4 regions of the Chryseobacterium sp. StRB126 genome follow, and region 1 is predicted to be linked to each of the others. Evidence: riboswitches for the same ligand, from Rfam matches in the RefSeq annotation. Region 1 holds a riboswitch; each other region holds the start of a gene.
What was found. A riboswitch is a leader RNA that binds a small molecule or an ion and turns the genes downstream of it on or off. The one in region 1 is predicted to bind cobalamin.
Positions count from the first base shown of each region.

Region 1 (5,072 bases):
AGCAATTTTGTCATTTCTTCCTTGGACGGAACCCTTGGTGAATGGATATCATACACTCCCGGACCAATCTCATTAGGATATTTGAAGTCTGCAAAAGCGTGTAAAAGCTCCATTTGCGATCTTGAACATTCTATTGTAATCACATCAGCATCCATATCGGCAATATTCTTAATGATGTCATTAAATTCGGAATAGCACATGTGGGTATGGATTTGGGTAGTGTCTTCTACTCCACTTGCTGATATTTTAAACGCTTCAACAGCCCATTTCAGATAGTTCTGCCAATCAGTTTTTCGCAATGGAAGTCCTTCACGGATAGCTGGTTCATCAATCTGAATAATTCTGATTCCTGCTTTCTCCAGATCCTGAACTTCATCACGGATGGCCAAGGCAATTTGTTTACAGGTTTCGGAGCGGGGCTGATCGTCACGTACAAATGACCATTGTAGAATAGTAACAGGACCTGTTAACATTCCTTTTACCCATTGATTGGTTTGAGATTGGGCATATTGAGACCAGTAAATCGTCATAGGTTCCGGGCGGAAAACGTCTCCAAAAATGATCGGAGGTTTTACACAACGGCTTCCATAGCTTTGTACCCAGCCATTTTTAGTGAAGATAAACCCTTTCAGCTGTTCTCCGAAATATTCCACCATATCATTACGCTCATATTCTCCATGAACAAGAACATCAATTCCGATGTTTTCCTGCCAGCGAATGGTTCTCTGGGTTTCCTCTTTTAATAAAGCATCATATTGCTCTGCCGTTAATTCTCCTTTTTTGAATTTTGCTCTCCAGCTTCTTACTTCAGCAGTTTGTGGAAATGACCCGATAGTGGTTGTAGGAAATAATGGAAGCTGTAAGGTCTTTTGTTGCTCTTCTTTACGGATATTGAACGGATTTTTTCTTTGTGAATCTTGTTCCGTAACAGATGCTGCTCTTAATTTTACTTCTTCATTATGGATGAGTGGAGACGTTTTTCTGTCTGAAATTGCTTTCTTATTATCCTCAAAATCCTGTAAAATAGGACTTTCAGAGGTTCCGGATGCCAATTCTTTAAGGGATACCACTTCTTTTACCTTTTGTTTAGCGAAAGCCAGCCAGTTTTTTATTTCGGGATCGAGACTGGTTTCAAAGTCTACATCACATGGTGAATGCAAAAGTGAACTTGATGGAGCGATGAAAACCCTCTCAGGTCCCAATTTTTCAACTGCTTTTGTAATAAAAGACAACGATTTTTCATAATCATTTTTCCAGATGTTTCTTCCGTCTACCACTCCAAGAGATAAGCTCAGGTTTTCAGGAATAGCATGAAGAACGTCTTCTAACTGTTCCGGACTTCTTACCAAATCAATATGCAACACATTGACTGGAAGCGAAACTGAAAGTGATAAGTTGTTCTTTAGGCCTTCAAAATAAGTGGCTATAATGAATTTCAGTTTTGGGAACAGTCTTCTAAGCTCAGCGTACACAAAAGTATAGGTTTCTTGTGCTTTTTCTGTAATATCTAATGCAAGGAAGGGTTCGTCAAACTGAATCCATTCAGCACCTTGAGCCTGAAGTTTTGATAATATCTCTACGTAAACAGAGAGTAGATTGTGAGCAAGATCCAGTTTATCAAATCCTTCTTCTTTTTCCTTCCCTAACAGTAAATAAGAGATCAGACCGATAATCGCAGGTTTTGCATTGATTCCTGCCTGTTTAGCACCAGCAAATTCATTGAAAATTTTATCTGAAGTAAGCTTAAACTGCTGGTTGTTATAAAATTCCGGAACAATATAATGGTAATTGGTATCAAACCATTTGGTCATTTCCATCGCTGTAATGTCCAATCCGTCTTTCTGATAGCCTCTGGCCATCGCAAAATAAAGATCCAGTTCAGAATTGTTTTTTTTAAGCGCTACTTCATGATAGCGTGTAGGAATGGCTCCTATTACCAGGCTCATATCCAATACCTGATCGTAATAAGAAAAATCATTACACGGAATAAGATCTATTCCGGCTTCTTTCTGAAGGTTCCAGTTCTGGCTGCAGATAGTTCTTCCTGCTGTAAGAAGTTCTTCCAAAACAATTTTACCTGACCAATACTGTTCGCAGGCTTTCTTAAGTTCTCTTTTGCTACCAATACGCGGATAGCCCAGAATGTGAGTTTGCATTTTTACAAATTTTAGATTACACTTTATTTTAAAGCTCTTTAAAATGCTTCGGAATGCTTTGTAGGGTAAGAAAATCTCTGAAGTCAATGATACAGGCAAATAATACAATTCTCCAAAAGGAAAATGCATTGCCAATATCATCTGTATGACTCAAAAGCTTCAGACCGCGAAAGCATTGTCAATTCAGTAAAGGCAGGTCTCCTGACTTGTAACAGTTTCCGTCATCCTTCCCGCTTTTGGCAGTGGATATCCAAGGACAGAAACCTTTGGTGTGTTACTTACAGTTGCGCGACAGCTCGTGATTCTCACACGATTCCCTATTAATCTACGTTAAGTAAAACCTTTCCTGTTTGATGAAGATGGTAAAGAACTGATCTATTATCAATATTAAGTTTAATAATAGATTTTAATTTTGTGTAAAATTACTTAAACAGAATATATATTCAATTAAAAGTGTTTTATTCGGTTAATATTGCTTTTAGTTTGTATTTTAACAGGATATAATTCTGTAAATTTGAATGATTTTAAACCTTAAAAGAATAATATTCTGTGGAACAACTTGATGATAAGGATATAAAACTGCTGAAACTGCTTCAGAATAATGCAAAACTGACGGTTAAAGAGCTTGCAAAGGAGATTAATCTGTCCCCTTCTCCTGTTTTTGAACGGGTAAAAAGGCTTGAACAGGAAGGTTTTGTGAAGAGATATGCTGCCGTTTTGGATGCTGAAAAGCTTAACCGTGGATTTACGGTATTTTGTCAGATCAAATTAAAGATTCATGATCGTTCGGTAGGCTATGATTTTGTAAAAGAAATTCTGGAAATTCCAGAAGTGGCGGAATGCTACAACATTTCCGGAGATTTTGATTTTCTCTTAAAGGTTCAGGTTCGGGATATGAAGCATTACCAGGACTTTGTTTTCAATAAACTGGGTTCTGTAGATTCTATAGGAAGTACACACAGTACATTTGTAATGGCTGAAGTTAAGAATAATCACGGCCTTACTTTATAGAGCGAATGTAGCTATGAACGTGTAACCAATAAATAGTGTTCCGAATCTGAATCTTGTCCATTTTTAGTAGATTTTTCATTCCACTTTGTTTCATTCCATTTAGAATGACAATGACAAGAACTCTACAAGGTATTTGCTTAAACTGCAAAAGGATATGTCCAAAAAAACAAAACCGCTCTTTTCAGAGCGGTATATTTTTAACTTTTAATGGAGCTGCTGATTAGCAAGTAGAACCACACTCTAATAATTTGATGTGGATTACACCATTAACTACACATTGTGTTTGGCATAAAGCGTTTCCAACAACGGTACCTACACCGCCGATAACACCACCTACTGTAGAGCCTACACCGCCGACAACACCACCAACGATAGTACCTACTCCTCCGATAACGCCACCAACAACGCCACCTAGACCACCTAATAACCCTCCGATAGGATCAAGTAATCCTTCTCCTGAAATAGATTTTAGCTCGTTTCTGTCTAGTTTTTTGAAATTTTTCATGATTAAAATTTTATATGATTAATACATCACAAATATATGATAAATAATAATAAATCAATATTATTTTGAATAAAATAATTAAACAATTTTATTATTTAATATTTCGTTAATATAAATATATAATGGTGCAGATATCATTTTCGTTTGTATCTATTTGATTTACTAAATTTTAAAAAACATATTTCATATTTTAAATGTTAGAGTTAATATTTTTAATGTAAATGAACTTTTTTATGATTAATATTTAAAAAATGTTAAAATGAGGTTTGGGAGGGTAAAAACAAAGGGTAAAACAGGACAAAATAGATGCTTTTTCAACCCATTTTGTTGGCTTTAGTTAATAAATGATAAAATTCACCAAATTTTATGGTAAAAGCTGTTCCTATTATTGATAACAGTAAGCAAAATTTGTATTTTTGTGGACATACTTCTATCAATGTCAATTTTTTCAAATAATATACGCTCTCTGAGAGCCAAGAGAAAGCTTTCTCAACAAAATGTAGCTGATGACCTTACGATTTCCCGAGTAAGATATTCTAAATACGAAAACGGGATTTCGGAACCTCCTATTGAGCTTCTTGTGAGAATATCCAAGTATTTTCATGTCAGTATAGACCTGTTATTGTCTGTTGATCTTCAGAAATATTCAACTGAGGATATGCTTAAACTTCCGGATAACAGAATTGTTCTTCCTGTAGCTGTAGATGATCTTGGAAATGATACCATAGAAATTATTCCTCAGAAGGCTTCTATGGGATACCTGGAGGGATACAGCGATGTGGGCTATATTGAAAGTCTTCAGCGTATTGCTCTACCCTTTTTAAATAATGGAAAATACAGAGCATTTCCGGCAGATGGAGATTCGATGCCGCCATTTAGAAACGGTTCGTACATTGTAGGAAAATATGTTGAGGGAATTGATGAGCTAAAAGCTGGAAAAACCTATGTTTTCATTACACAGAACGATGGGATTACCTATAAACGCTTTAAAGAGAATAAAGGAAATGCGATTTGCGTAAGCGCCGATAACTCTTTCTATGAACCCTACGATATTCCGTTTGAAGATATTGTAGAAATATGGCAATATGCCTCAGGAATTTTCCCGGAAGATTTTGAACCAGGAGATTATGAAAGTTATAATTTCAAAGAAATGTTCAGAGAATTGAGACAGGATATCAAAGAATTAGATAAAAAGGTTTCTACACGTCGTAGAAAGTCTTCACAATAAACGATTAATAATTTTCAGAAAAAGCAAACAGGCTCTTCAAATCATTTTGGAGAGCCTGTTTTAAAACCAGCTAAAAATATAAAGTATGATATGAAAATACTTTCAGTTTATATAGGACATGCTTCCAGCATTAGGTAATGCAGGTCCGTATTTTTGATATAAGGCTTTAAGA
Region 1 is NZ_AP014624.1:3,045,510-3,050,581, reverse strand. It holds gene metE (5-methyltetrahydropteroyltriglutamate--homocysteine S-methyltransferase) at 1-2,156, opposite strand, end outside; cobalamin riboswitch at 2,330-2,516, opposite strand; gene CHSO_RS13780 (Lrp/AsnC family transcriptional regulator) at 2,706-3,167, shown strand; gene CHSO_RS25965 (bacteriocin-like protein) at 3,388-3,672, opposite strand; gene CHSO_RS13770 (XRE family transcriptional regulator) at 4,109-4,900, shown strand; gene CHSO_RS13765 (alkaline phosphatase) at 5,008-5,072, opposite strand, start outside.

Region 2 (5,072 bases), 2.6 Mb from region 1:
TCGATTACTGAAACAGTTTTATCATAATTCGGAACCATATATCCTCCGGAATTAGCTACAAATAACTGATTCCCTACCACTTCCATTTCTTCAGGCTGATATCCTACAGTTACATCTCTTTTGATAGACAGGGATAAAGTGTCTATTTCCACAACTTTTCCTTTGGGAGCTAATGGGTTGATATCTACAGGGCCTGCATAGCTGCTGGCATAAGCATTTCCATCCTTGAAGGTTAAATATCTACAGTTCTGTAAATAGATCGATTTAATGTGCTTGGCTGTTTTCGCCTCAAGGACTTCGATGGTATTGGAAACATTCACCACAATGTACATTTTGCTTCCATAAATCTTAATATCATTTCCTACATCTCCCAGTTCTTTCAAAACATTCGGATTGATTTCGGAATAGATATTTCTGAAATAGGTTCCTTTGGTATAATCAAAGAAATCAAGGGTACATTTATTACTTCCCATGTTCCCTTCGTTTAATACATAGAATCCTTTTATGGTTGTTTTCTCAACGGGATTAAGTCCCTCCACTACTTCCATAGGAATGATCGTGTCATCTGTACGACAGGAAGTAAGGGCAATGAATACAAAAAATAAAAAACACAGATTTAGCTTCTTCATAGTGTAAAATTTAAAGTGAGTCTGAAATTTCTTCCCGGCATGGGATAATTCAGGACAACGTCATAATATTGATTAAAGACATTGTTCATTTCAAGGTTTATTTTAAAAGGATGCCCGGCAAGGCTTAGTTTTCTCTGAACAGAAAGATCGTGGGTATACCAGGGCTGAATATAGTTATAGCGGATATTATCCTGCTGTCCGTCATATCTTTCCCCAACATAGATTGTACTATAATTAAAACTCCAGTCTTTATAATCTGCCATTAGGGTAAAAGATCCGCTATGCTTTGGTGTATACGGAATCTGCTCCCCGAAATAGGTTTCCTTAACCCCTTTAGTGATTGTTTTATCCTGGGCACTCTGATAAGTATAAGCTAATAATGGCCTAAGTTTCACCTTCCCAAGCATTAATTCCGTCTGAACATTTACGTCTGCTCCTATAATTTCAACCTTTCCCAGATTGAGCATCATCCAACGAAACATATTGGTGGTAGGGATGGCCACGATCTTATCTGTTACCCTGTTATAATACCCATCAACCTTTACATACAGCCCTTTGAATAAAGACTTGTCATACTTTTTCTGATAGGTAAAACCAAGATCATACTGATGGGTAAATTCCGGTTTCAGAAAAGTATTTCCAACGCTGGTATAATACAAATCGTTAAATGTTGGGAGCCTGAAGATATTTTTATAGAAAGCTCTAAGGGTAAGTTCCGGTATAGAAGCAGGCTGATAGCTCATGAAGAAAGCAGGAGTCCATTCTCTTCTGTCATCAGGTTTGATATTCATTTTGACCTTTTCTGAAGTAAATGTACCTAACAAGCTTCCCAAGAATTTAAATCTGTTCCACTGATAGGTTGTGGCCAATGCAACCAGGCTTGTATAACGGGTAGGATAAGAAAAATTATACAAATCAGCATCAAGGTTATTGTACTGGAAATCTCCGTTTAAACTGACATCCCAATTAGGGGTAATTGAATATAAATTGGAAGAGGAAACATAAACCTCCCTTTGAATATAAGTATTTTTCGCAGGCATCCCGGATTGAGATCGTACCGTATCATTGAAATAAGTGTAATCATAGGCAAATTTTGCCTTCAGCTGTGTTTCAAACTTAGGAAACAGCTTTTTCCTGAAATTGGCCTGTACAAAATAATTTTCATCCAACATTCTTGCTCCTCTGGCCTTAAAGCGATTTTTCACAATAGGGGCAGGAATCCCACGGTTTGAAATATAACCATAACCTCGAATATTCCAGTTTCCGTTATTCAAAGTTCCATTCACAGATGTTTCAAAGCGTTTTGCTTTAATATCTGAATCATATCTTTTAGAAATGGTATCAGAAGCTGTTGTACCATTGGGAAACTTCCTGCCATAACGAAATTTGTAAAGACCATCGCTCTGGAGAAATTCTGCACTAAAGCTTGCTGCTATCCGTTTTGATATCTTCTGCTCTAACCGAAAAGAAGGATTAAATAAATCAATGGAGGCACTTTTGGCTCTTATGGTAAGATTGGTTTTTCTATTTCCTGTAAATACTGGTGTTTTGGGTTGTAAATAAATTGATCCTGATGACCCGAAGTCTTTTGCGGGTTGGAAAATCTCACTTTTCTGCCCGTTGTACAATGAAATTTCTTCCAGATCATCCAGAGAATATCTTCCCAGGTCTACCAATCCGTTTTGGGCATTACCTAATTGAATACCATCATAGAATACTCCTACATGCTGGCTGCCCATACTTCGGATATTGACGGTCTTCAAACCACCCATTCCACCATAATCTTTGATCTGAATTCCTGAAAAGTACCTCAACGCATCGGCAACAGAGTGGCTGTTCAGCCTTTCGAGCTCTTCGCCCTGTAAAGTCTGGGCCGGTAAGATCTCCTTAAAGTTCTTTTTGTAAATATTGACCGCCTTTATAGCTTCTTCTTTAATAGTATCTTTTTTCTTGGTTTGAGAAAACAAGAATTGTGATGTTAACACACTTATTGTGAAAACAATTTTATGAAGTTGAGATGTAGTCAGTTTTGCCACCATTAGCTCATTCAGGGATAATGATGACGCTAATGGATATAAGAAAAGCAATGACAAAGCACAGCATTTACTGCACAGCATCATTGTAGTCCTAAGCTTTATTCCACGAAAGCGTCAAACGTTTATTTATTCTGGCAGGTCTTCTGACTTACTCCATTTTTGAAATCCTTCCCATTCGTAAAAACAGTGGATATATTCTTCAAAAACTTTGGCGTGGAGCTTACAGCAGCGGGTCTGTTCCGGATTTTCACCGGATTCCCTTTTAAGAGCCTGTTACGGCTCACCAAATTTCGGCAAAGATATAAAAATCCTGCCAGATACAATGTGATGCAGAATAAAATGATTATCAATGCATAAACATGAAAAATCCCGTTAGCTTGTAACGGGATTTAAACAATCAATTTCTATTGGAGTTTCTTTGCTTATCTTTCACAAATTCACGGTCGCTCAAAGTTTTCATAAACAAGATAAGATTAGTCTTTTCCTGTTCTGTGAGAGGAATTGTGTTTCCATTGTTTTTAAAGATAGGATCAAGATTATCAGCATCCAGAACCCCTTTATCAAAATAATCAAGAACGGCTTTTAAAGTTGGAAACTGCCCGAAACTTCCATAAGGAGCCGTATATTCTACATTTCTTAATGAAGGAACCCTAAAGCTCATATAATCTTGCGGAAGACCTGTTACTCTCCCACGTCCTGCCTCATTGGTATTGGTATTTAGTGGAAATCCAATATTTCTGAAGCTCTGATCGGTAAAAAGCTCTGTGCTATGGCAGCTTACACATTTTTGTTGAAAAGTCCGGTACCCCTGAGCTTCGTTATCTGTAAAAGTTTCCCCTTCATTTCGTTTTACTTTATCATACTTGCTATTAGCGGAAATTAGCGTGTATTCATACTGTGCAATACTTTTATAAATTCTTTCCGGAGTAACGGTTTCATCTCCAAAGGCTTTTCTGAATAAATCTTTATATAGAAGATCATCCTTTATTTTACCAATGACTTCCAAAATAGAAGAACCCATTTCTTCATGAGTGATAATAGGAACCAGCGATTGGTTTTCCAATTGAAGAATATTCCCGTCCCAATTATAAAACTTCATAAACATCATGTTCTGAATAGTCGGTACATTCCGCAGCCCTACTCTATTCTGAATACCTATCGCCTGAACATTGTTATCCGCAAAAGCATTTCCCTGAATGTGACAGCTGGAGCAGGAAATGGTATTATCTGCACTCAGTCTTTTTTCATGAAATAGCTTCTCTCCCAGCTCCACCCCATATTTTGTAGGTCTATTGGAATTCACCGAAGTATTGAGCTCCGGAAACCCCAAAGGAATATTGAGTGATAATTGCGGATTATCAAGCGGAACCGGCTCATAATGATCGTTATTACAAGAGATTAACAGTATAAAAATCGCTAAAATACTTATTCCTTTTTCCATTGCAGCTGGGATAAATCTAGTTTTCAACACTGCTTACAGAAAACATTCCGGAAATATCACTGGAACCATTTCCACCTAAGTTATCCACAAACTTTATCATTTGATTGGCTGTATGGATATTCGGAGTGGCATTACCATCTGATCCTGTTCCGGTAACCAATACAATGGTGTTGATTTTACCTGTCAATAATTTATCAAAGTCTGCTTTAACAGTAATTTTAGGTGCTTTGTTATCTACTATTGCATTTTTAGGCAAGTCTAAGGTAACCTCCCTGTAGGCATCTACTCCCTGAGTAAAATTTCCTTCAGATCCTTTTATAGTACTTCCTGTATGGATAGACATCTGTTTGTTATCCGTCCCATAGAAACCTTCAATTTTTGTAAAACGATAACCGGCTCCCCATTCCCACATCATTTGTGTATCATTGGCTCCTGCGGTTGCATAGAACTTGGGAAATCTCACCTGATCCAGCACGTTCAGATCTCTTTTTACACCTAATCCAAACTTGATCCTTTTATACTCTCCTGCTGGGATATTACTTAAAATATAACGAAGAGTCTCCGGTTTTGATTGATCTATTACTGTAGCGCCCTGATCCAGATCATTAATTTTATAAGGAACTTCATTGCCATCTGCCTTTATCAGACGAATGTTACTGATTACATATTTCAATTCTGAAAAGTGATGAACCTGTCCTTCTGCAGAAGTATTTGTGGTTGCCATAGCAGACGTAGATCCTCCAAGAATAATGGTTGTATTCTTAAACGTATTGTTAAATTCAAGGGTTACATTATTCGCTACAGGATTATCATCACTATTCTGGCAGGAAATTATACCCAGTGAAAAAGCTGATAATAGTAAATATTTTTTTAAGTTTTGCATTGTAAAAATTTTAGTGGTTGTTTTAGTTAAAGTTGTTATCCTTAAAAATTAAATTTTAAAGAGGTGTAGATATTGCGCCCCAT
Region 2 is NZ_AP014624.1:148,104-153,175, forward strand. It holds gene CHSO_RS00735 (YncE family protein) at 1-629, opposite strand, end outside; gene CHSO_RS00740 (TonB-dependent receptor plug domain-containing protein) at 626-2,722, opposite strand; cobalamin riboswitch at 2,781-2,968, opposite strand; gene CHSO_RS00745 (cytochrome-c peroxidase) at 3,063-4,106, opposite strand; gene CHSO_RS00750 (MbnP family protein) at 4,123-4,989, opposite strand; gene CHSO_RS00755 (TonB-dependent receptor plug domain-containing protein) at 5,031-5,072, opposite strand, start outside.
Region 2: another riboswitch for cobalamin. It lies ahead of CHSO_RS00740 (TonB-dependent receptor plug domain-containing protein); the one in region 1 lies ahead of metE (5-methyltetrahydropteroyltriglutamate--homocysteine S-methyltransferase).

Region 3 (5,072 bases), 1.2 Mb from region 1:
AATTGGATTTGGCGGAACCCATCTTCCCAAAAGAGAAAGCAATGGCAATGAAATTTTTCCAATGGAAAAAGAGGAGTTTGGAGAAAAGGCAGATTACGTAACTTCTATCATTCCCAGTGAGATTTTGAAGCAGGAAAGGCAGCATATTGAAGAAGTACGTATTGTAACAAACGGATGTTCAGGTTTATTGGGAGCAAAAGCTTTTAACTGGATGAGTTTATCCGTTGTAAAAGCATTTATGTTCTATCCTGAAACTGAGCCCAGATTCATAGGAAGTATGGCATTCAGTAAACTGATTTCAAGCCCGGTATTAAGCTTTCTGTTTCCAAGAGCTTTTGTAAATAAACATAAAGACCTTTTATTAATAGACGATATGAGAGGGAAAGATAGAAAAAGCCTCATCGACAATGCGAAATATTCTGAAGATAAAAATTTTGAACGCGAAGAAAACCTTTACTACAAGCGTAATGAAGGAAAAAGACTTAAATCACTCTTCTTTATGATGTCTGATGAAAGCAAGAAAAAGCAAACCGAGAAAATGATTGGAACAGGTCAGTTTTCTGTACAAACAATTGATAAAGTTGATATTTATACTCAACCTCAGTTTGTTTTCGACAAAATTCTCGCGAACGAAATTTATACAATGGATATTAATCAAATTAAAAAATAGTCTGTATACTGCTGAAAAGCATTTAATTTATATATTTGGAAATCTAAAATTTATTAAGATGATTTCAGTAAACAAAGCGTTTTATCTATCTGCATTCAGTATTTTTTCTTTAGCCTTCGTTAAAGGTCAGAACAAAGTTCCTTTTGGGGTTGTAAAAGCTGAAGAAGGATATGCCAATGTACGCGTACATAAGGATAACTACAGAAAAATTGTAGACAAGATCCGTATGCGTAAAGGGGATGTTTTTGTTTATGTAAAACCTGCTCCGGGAGAAACGGAATGGATCTGGATTAAATATCCTGAAAAACAAGACGAAGACAAACCGTTTGTACGCTATGAAACGCTTGACAAAGAGGGAATGGTAAATAAAGAACGTATCGCCTTTGTGGATCAGCTTCCAGCCTATACTCCTTCTAAATCTAAAAACGGAAGATCACTCATCTTCACAGATAATTCCGATCCTAAGATTCCTACCGCCCAAAGAAGCAAGGTTGTTATTGATGTGTATCCATCCAATGCCGGTTACCGCAAGAAGGAAAAAGACGCAGAAGGAAAACTTCTTACCATTGATAAAGTAAAGCCATGGGGAATTGGAAATGATCTTCCTGAAGGAATGACTGAGATCAAGTCGATCAGGCTTCAACAGCCTGGAAGAGGTTCTGTTTTTGTAAGAGAAGCTATTAAAAATATGTTCCAGCCTACCATGGACTTTAATAACGTAGGAGTAACTTCTTTAGACAATGACAATATCTTCCTTTATATGACTAATGGCACAGGAGAATACAGATATACTACTCTTTGGACCATCAAGAAGGGAAGAGTAATCAGCCAGATTATTTATCATAATCCGGAATAAATTCATTATTTTTGCACCGAAAAAGTTTACGCTTATTCATCACAGAAACTGGTTCTGCATAACCGCAGATTAAAAGGGAACCGTGTGAAAATCACGGACTGTCGCGCAACTGTAAGTAACTGAAGTCTTTATCAAAAGATCCACTGTGCGAGGCATGGGAAGGAGATAAATGATGTTACAAGTCAGGAGACCTGCCGATTTCTTAAACAAGAAACTTTCGCGATTTGAAGTTTTATTGATCTGATGGATTGTTTCAGGGATTTCCAAAGTTCCTGTCATTATTCTGTTGTTTTGATACGATTTCATTTCGCCTTAATTAATAATGAAATATGACTACAGAAGAAAGAATTGAAGCTGCCGAAACCAGAATCTTCAAAGCGGTTTTCCCTAACACAACCAATCATTACGATACCCTTTTCGGAGGTACTGCCATGCAGCTGATGGATGAAGTAGCCTTTATTGCAGCAACCCGTTTCGCAAGAAAAAGAGTGGTAACAGTAAGCAGTGACAAAATCGATTTTAAAAAGCCAATTCCTGCAGGAACAATCGTAGAGCTTATCGGAAAAGTTTCATACGTTGGAAAAACCAGTATGAAGGTAAACGTTGAAATCTACACAGAACAAATGTACTCTTACGAAAGAGAAAAAGCAATTGTAGGTGATTTTACTTTTGTAGCGATTGATGAATTCAAGAAACCAATCCAGATACTATAAATACAAAAGTTTCGGGCGGCCTTTGGCCGCCCGAAACTTTATATCCTTTTTACTTTAAAACTTTTTCTGTTTCCAGACTTCTGTTCAGCAGCAGTTCAAAAGCCTCTCCCATTTCATCTGATGCTCTGTTAATAGCATTTTCAAGCATATTTCTGATTTGCTTTTCGGTAACTCCAGCTTCCGTCCAGCTTTTTCCTGAAGTATGGGAATTCAGAATGAATGGCATAATTCTATCGATGGAACAAGCAAAAATTGCATCCGGAGTAGCTTCTTCTTCAAATTCAAGCCATAGGTTAAAGAATTCCGAACGTAAAGGTTCATCCAGAATTCCGAAGATCTTCTGTGCAGAAATCTTTTCTCTTTCAAACTTCCCTACCATAGCGGCTTCATCGAAAAGGAAAGTATCTCCTGCTTCAATCTCCACAAGGTCATGAATGGAAAGCATTCTAATCACTCTCAACAAATCTATATCCGTTCTATTTTTCGCATAAGGATAAAGGATTTGTGCTAAAATAATGATCTGCCACGAGTGCTCTGCTGTATTCTCTCTTCTGGAATCATCTGCATTATAATTTCTTCGCTGTACATTTTTCAGGGCATCTACTGCCAGGATAAAATCAATCTCTTTTTGAATCTTCATCTTACTTTTATCTATTGTATTGATCTGATGGATATACCTTGGTTCTGGTAGTCCATTTATTGTTTTTCTTTTCTTTTATAATAACTTTCACATAACCATCTTCGCTGCTGTCCTCTTCTTTTTCAAGCACCTTATCAAGTCCTTTTTGAGGAATTACTTCAAATTCTGTGGTGAAAAATCGGCAGCACCCATCCTTTCCAAAAGTAATGATACGTTTACGAACCGGATCTGTTTCAAAGAAATCAAAATAATTTGATCCCAGGTCGGTAAGTTCTTTACTTTTTACAAAAGCCATTCTGGTACTATTAAATACATACACATCATAAGATGCTGAACTGTAATTTCCCATATTACCATTTCTTATGGCAAGGTCTTCCGTTCCGTCAAAATTAAAGTCACCAAAAATCAATGGACTTTGTTCTTTCTTTAATGGGATCACTTTCCCACGCTCCAGCCTCTGCCCTTCTCCAAGATGCAGTACCAAATTATCGGATGTGAAAGTCTGCACTTTGGTGTTATTGTTATTAAATAATTCAACGGTCCCTTTATCCATACACTGGTCACTGAAACAATTGTCTATATGAATGATGGCATCATAGTTTTTTGAGGCATCTTTAACCTCAAACTGATATTGCCCAAAACACAATGGGCCTAATAGGATAAATGCGGATAAACTCCTGTAATAATTCGAAATATTCATGTTCATAGTCATATTGGATTCAAATGTTTTTATAAAAACTTTCAAACAAAAATACGAATCATAGTTCCGATTTCAAAACTTAAATGTATTAGAGAAATAATAAATGATGATCGATAAATGATGTTTGATGAAAGATAGAAACTGAAGTCATGGCCATCTATTTTTGATTTAAACACTATTACACCTATACCTTTCACAAATAACACAATAATCTTAAGGCATAAAATCCTATACAATATTACTTAACCTGAGTTCGGGATAATAATTGAGATAAACTTTGTAAAAAATAGCAATAATTCGTATATTTAAGTTTCTGACATTCAAATATTTAAACGATTTATTGCTATGAATTTGAAAGACCAAATTACAAATATTTTTGTACAAATTGATGATTTTTGTAAAGAGTTTGATGCGCAAATTAAAAAATTAAAGCTAGAAGCATTAGGAGACAGCAAGAAAAGAAGAAACAGAACTTCAAAAATGTTTGATTCTGAAATTATCACAATCATGATAGGCTTTCATTTGGGAGCTCACAAAACATTTAAACATTACTATCAGGAAGTAGTTTGTGGATATTGGAAAGATTTATTTCCAAATAGGCTTTCCTACAACAGGTTTATCGAGCTCCAACAAAGATGTTTTGTTGTTTTTGTCTTGTTTTTGAAAGAAAAATGTCTTGGAAAATGCACAGGAATCAGCTTTATGGACAGTACAACTTTGAAAGTCTGTAGAAACCAAAGGATACATAATCATAAAGTTTTCAAAGGTTTCGCAGAACGCGGAAAGTCCTCAATGGGCTGGTTTTACGGCTTCAAACTACATTTGGTATGCAATGAAAAAGGAGAACTTTTATCCTTTTATTTGACAAAAGGAAATGTGGATGACCGAAATCCGAAACATATTAAGAAAATGACCAAGCAATTGTTTGGGAAGTTGTTTGCCGATAAAGGGTATCTCTCAAAAGCCTTGTGGGAGATGCTTTTTGCAGATGGTATTCAACTCTTTACCAAACTTAGAAAGAATATGAAAAATCACATAATGACAATGGAAGACAAGATTTTGCTTAGAAAAAGAGCTATCATTGAAACCATAAATGACGAACTAAAGAATCACTGTCAGGTTGAACACACCAGACACCGAAGTGTGAACAATTTTATAATGAATATCTTGGGAGGGCTAACAGCATATTGTTTCTTTCCAAAAAAACCGTCACTTAACTTAAAAAAAGTAAATGACGGTCAACTATTTTTAAATTTTGCTTAAACCGAACTCAGGTTACTTAATAAAGTTTTAACCCGTTTTGTCATCCGGAAGGATCTAAACATTCTAAAAACATTTTTACCATCAATAAAAATCTTAATCTTTAACCCATCTATACTTCCAGATTTTCCAAAACTTATCATTTTTTTTATTTTTTTCTTTCAAACCAAAGTCATCCAAAATTTATATTGAAAATTATAAAGCTGATTATCAATAATTTAAATGAATTGTTT
Region 3 is NZ_AP014624.1:4,275,646-4,280,717, forward strand. It holds gene CHSO_RS19225 (hypothetical protein) at 1-670, shown strand, start outside; gene CHSO_RS19230 (hypothetical protein) at 729-1,526, shown strand; cobalamin riboswitch at 1,559-1,740, shown strand; gene CHSO_RS19235 (acyl-CoA thioesterase) at 1,856-2,239, shown strand; gene CHSO_RS19240 (HD domain-containing protein) at 2,289-2,879, opposite strand; gene CHSO_RS19245 (XAC2610-related protein) at 2,887-3,579, opposite strand; gene CHSO_RS19250 (IS982 family transposase) at 3,925-4,842, shown strand.
Region 3: another riboswitch for cobalamin. It lies ahead of CHSO_RS19235 (acyl-CoA thioesterase); the one in region 1 lies ahead of metE (5-methyltetrahydropteroyltriglutamate--homocysteine S-methyltransferase).

Region 4 (5,072 bases), 1.3 Mb from region 1:
AAAGATGAATTGAGAAGTGGAAACTTTTTTGTATCTTTTATGGACGAAGAAATTACCACAAAGGTTGTTGACGCACTGATTCCTTTGGATGATCTTGAAAACTGGGCTTCCAGAAATATTTATCCGCCTAATTACGGTGATAAGGTTGCAGATCAGATTCAAGGTGATGTTTTGTTGCATAAATATAGGTATATTGATTATCTGATCACAGAAACAGCTAGAGAGTTGGATCAATACAGCAGTACTGATGAAGTAAAATATTATGAGCTGATTAAAAAAATCACCTTATTGAAACAGGCTTCTATCAGATTAAGTAATATCATTGAGTATTCTCCGATCAAGGGAATTTATATAGATAGGAAAAGATAGTTTAAAGACAAAAGGATTTCGGATTCTGTGACAAAAAGTCCTATAAAATTTTAGGAATAAATATTGTAATTTAAACGTTGAAAATATTTTAAAATAATACATAATATAAATATGGACATTAAAAAAGAATTCAGAGATTTCTCTGTAAAACATTTAGGAAACAACGGTTTGGTTACCGATCAGTATATGGGAATGTATGGCCCAACGAACTTAACTCCGTACATCATGGAAGAAAGAAGATTAAACGTTGCTCAGATGGACGTTTTCTCCCGTTTAATGATGGACAGAATTATCTTTTTGGGAACAGGAATCGATGATCAGGTAGCAAACATCGTTACAGCTCAGCTTTTATTCTTAGAAAGTGCAGATCCGTCTAAAGATATTCAAATCTATATCAACTCTCCTGGTGGAAGTGTATACGCAGGATTAGGTATTTATGACACCATGCAGATCATTAAACCGGATGTAGCTACAATCTGTACTGGTATGGCTGCTTCAATGGGAGCTGTATTATTAGTTGCAGGAGAAAAAGGAAAGCGTTCTGCGCTTAAACATTCAAGAGTAATGATTCACCAGCCTTCTGGAGGTGCTCAGGGAGTAGCTTCTGATATGGAGATCAACTTAAGAGAGATGTTGAAATTGAAGCAGGAACTTTATGACATTATCGCTCACCATTCAGGACAGACTTACGAGTGGGTAGAGAAATCTTCCGACAGAGATTACTGGATGACTTCTGAAGAAGCTAAAAGCTTCGGAATGGTAGATGAGGTTCTTCAGAGAGCAGAGAAAAAATAATTGATTTGTATAATCATACTGAGAAACGCATCCAATTGGGATGCGTTTTTTGTTTTAGCCACGAATGCCGAATTTTATTTAGAAGATTCATGCCGAAATAAATATAATGAAGAATATCACAATTGAAGACGCGATATTCCCCTCCTCTGGACGAGTGTCAAAAATTCAAAGAATTTTTTGACTGGGTGGTTATTTCTACTTCTTCACAACCTTATGAACAGTAGCCCCATTCTTCGTCTTAATCTCTACCCAATACACCCCAGTATTTAAAGGTTTAACATTAATCTTAGCTGTCTGGGAAGTCAGTACTTTTTGTCCTAAAGATGAGTAAATATTAATTTCTTTGATATTTTCAGATGTTTTAACCTGAATAAAATCACTCGTTGGATTAGGATAAATATTGAATGATGCTTTCTTATTTATTGAGGCAACAGACAATGTAGCATTACTTGCTTCAGTAGGTGTGAAAGGTCTTCTGTCTCCAAAGCTTAATCCAAACCATGTATTGTTACTCAATTGGACTTGGCTCAGATCAGCCTTGTTCTGCCAGCTGGAAAGATCTTTTCCGGTGTATAATTTCCAGCTTTCTGTTCCGGAGTTGTTTCCAGTAAAGGTATTTAATGACAAATTGGAAATCTGATTATTGCTGGAAATAAAATTGAAATAAGGAGCCTGAGCTTGGATAAGCTCTAGGGCCTGCACTGCTGTCAGAGTACCATTGTACTGAATTCCAAAAACAAAAGAGTTGGCATTGCCATTAGAATTATGGGTTCCAAAATCAAGAACAACAAGACTTTTATTGGTTCCTGTTCCAATCCAATGGGTAATTTGAGATGAGGTATACCATTGAGAGCTGTAGGCTGGCACTGGAGTTGATGGTGGAATATCAATGAAGTCAAGACCATAAGTAATACCAAACCATAGCCCGTCTGTTAAAGCCGTATATCCTACACCATTATTTTGATTGGACATATTTCCGGAATTTGACCCGGTCCAGGTAATCCAGTAATCATCTGTACTTGGAGTATGGTGATTGTACTTGAAACTGTACAGAAATCCTGAAGGAATGTCAGCCTCTATTTTAGGTTCTGCAGCCGCAATAGCGTTAATCATGTCTTCGGCCATTAAATTATCACCATCAAAACGATAGCCCCAAACATAAGATGTAGGCGTATTGTTGTCATTGAAATCGGCAATGAAATAAGCCTTTTTAGAACCGGTTCCTACCCAAAACTTGATGTCGTTTTCTGTGAATTGGGCAAAGAAAAACTGCGTACAAAGCAGTAAGAAAAAAAAATAGATTTTTCTCATGATATAATTAAATTAAAGTTTTATTCCCGAAACTTATGTATTAACAGAATTATCTTTAATTCTGAAATCTAAATTGTGTTCAAGGCAGGTCTCCTGGCTCGCATCCTATAGCCAACCTTCCCGGATGTTGATCCAGTGGTACATTTTAATAGCTATAGGTAAAAACAGCTTACAGTTGCGGGTACAGCTCAAGATTTGAATGATATTCTCACTTGATTCCCTATTGTGAACAGTGTTCAACCTTAAAAACGGTGCAAATATATCATATAAATTTTGATATCTGTTTTGTGAATTATAGATCTGTTTCCAGTGTTTTTAATGATGGATTTTATTGATTGATAATGAATTGGTGTTTTGTTTTTGATTTTTCCGGGTAATTAAGGTGTTTTGTTGTTTATATTGAATTCATCTCAAGGTTCTATTGTTAAAATAGAATTATTATTGCATTCAAGATCAGTTTACAATCAATTTATACTTTCGCGCCATAAAAGTTAATATGAAAAAGTTATTATTATCTGCTTTGGTGATGTCTACACTATGGTCATGCAGCAAAGACGATGACAACAATATAAATAATCAGGATATTAATTACTCTAAACTTCCTCAGGAGTTTCCTTTTACAACACTGGCAACAGTGAACGGAGTAGATGTAATTAATGGTGGATTCGGCTCCGGAGCGGCAGCTCATCCTACAAGAAAAGGAGAATTTTATGTTATTACAGACCGTGGCCCAAATACTGATTTTAAAAGCGGAAAGAAATTTTTAACACCTAATTTTACTCCAACCATTATGCATTTTAAAATTAATGCTGAAGGAAAAGTGGAAGTTATTAAATATATTAAGCTTAAAAATCCATCCGGACAGCCTATTACAGGGCTTCCAAACCCAGCAGGAATGGGAAGTACAGGCGAAATAGCCTATGATGCAGCAGGAAATGAGCTGGGTACGGATAAATATGGGTTAGACAGTGAAAGTATTGTAGCAGCACCAGATGGTACATTCTGGGTTTCTGATGAATATGGTCCACACATCGTTCACTACAATGCCGATGGAGTAGAGATGGAAAGAATAAGCCCAATGGGTGTGAACACAGGAACAAGAAAATTACCAGCTGTTTTAGCGAAAAGAAGAGCCAACAGAGGAATGGAAGGACTTTGTATGACTCCAGATGGAAAAACATTGGTAGGAACAATGCAGTCAATGATGTTTGTTCCATCAAAAGCTTTGGCAACCAATGCAACTTTAACGAGAATTGTAACTTTTGATATTAATACCGGACAAACGAAACAATATCTGTATAAACAAGATGGTGGCGCTTCTGATTCAGTTTGTGACATTACAGCATTAGGGAGTAATGAATTCCTTGTGATTGAAAGAGACGGTAATTTCGGAACGCAGGGTGGAATTAAAAAAGTATACAGAATCAACCTAAGCGAAGCAACAGACGTAAATGGAACCGACCTTGCAGCCGTAGATGGAATGAAAATAAACGGCAAAGCTCTGGAACAGTGTACCTGGGACGAGCTTACCACAGCAGGAATTAAACCTGTTTCTAAAAAATTAGCCGTAGATCTGGTTGCAAAGCTGGGCTATGAACATGATAAGTTTGAGGGAATTGTTTATTTAGGAAATAATAAACTGGCTGTTTTTAATGATGATGATTTTGGAGTGGTAGATGACGGAGCCGGAAATGCTAAAGCTAAAATCCTTCCTAAAACAGGGAAGGTTGACAAAGGAACTATGTATATAGTCGATATTCAATAATTAGATTTTTTTAACGGAAAACGGCGGGATTTATTCCGCCGTTTTTTATTGTATCTAGATTGAATAATTCAATAGAAACGGGCTTCAGCCCGTTTAAAAGATAAAAATAAATTTCCATTGGCTTTAGCCAAAACGTATAATAAAAGCCCTTGAAGATTACTCCAAGGGCTCTATTTTCTATATATTGTTCTTATCAATTAATTGAAACCCTCAATAATCTTAGAGAAATCCTCTAATTTCAAAGCGGCACCTCCAATCAGACCACCGTCAATATCCGGCTGAGAGAAAATTTCTTTCGCATTATCCGGCTTCACAGAACCTCCGTAAAGGATAGAAACCTCATCAGCTACTTCCTGACCGTACTTAGCAGCAATGATGCTTCTGATGTGTGCATGAATTTCCTGAGCCTGCTCAGGGGTTGCTGTTTCTCCCGTTCCAATAGCCCAAACCGGTTCGTAAGCAATTACTACTTTTTTAATCTCTTCAGCAGAAAGTGTGAAAAGAGCTACTTCAGTTTGATTTTTAACCACTTCAAAGTGCTGTCCTGCTTTTCTCTGCTCAAGAGTTTCTCCGTTGCAATAGACAGGAATAAGACCTTTTTCAAGAGCCAATTTGATTTTTCTGTTACAGTGAGAATCTGTTTCACCATGGTATTGTCTTCTTTCAGAGTGCCCGATTAATGAACCTGTTGCATCGATGGATTCTAACATATCAGCGGAGATTTCTCCTGTGTATGCACCGCTTTCGTGTTCGCTCATATCCTGAGAGAATACTCCGATTTCATCCTTTTCAAAGATGTCTTTAGCCATCATTAAATATAAAGATGGTGGAG
Region 4 is NZ_AP014624.1:1,763,313-1,768,384, forward strand. It holds gene dnaG (DNA primase) at 1-369, shown strand, start outside; gene clpP (ATP-dependent Clp endopeptidase proteolytic subunit ClpP) at 481-1,164, shown strand; gene CHSO_RS08005 (T9SS type A sorting domain-containing protein) at 1,360-2,475, opposite strand; cobalamin riboswitch at 2,541-2,735, opposite strand; gene CHSO_RS08010 (esterase-like activity of phytase family protein) at 2,972-4,240, shown strand; gene tpiA (triose-phosphate isomerase) at 4,438-5,072, opposite strand, start outside.
Region 4: another riboswitch for cobalamin. It lies ahead of CHSO_RS08005 (T9SS type A sorting domain-containing protein); the one in region 1 lies ahead of metE (5-methyltetrahydropteroyltriglutamate--homocysteine S-methyltransferase).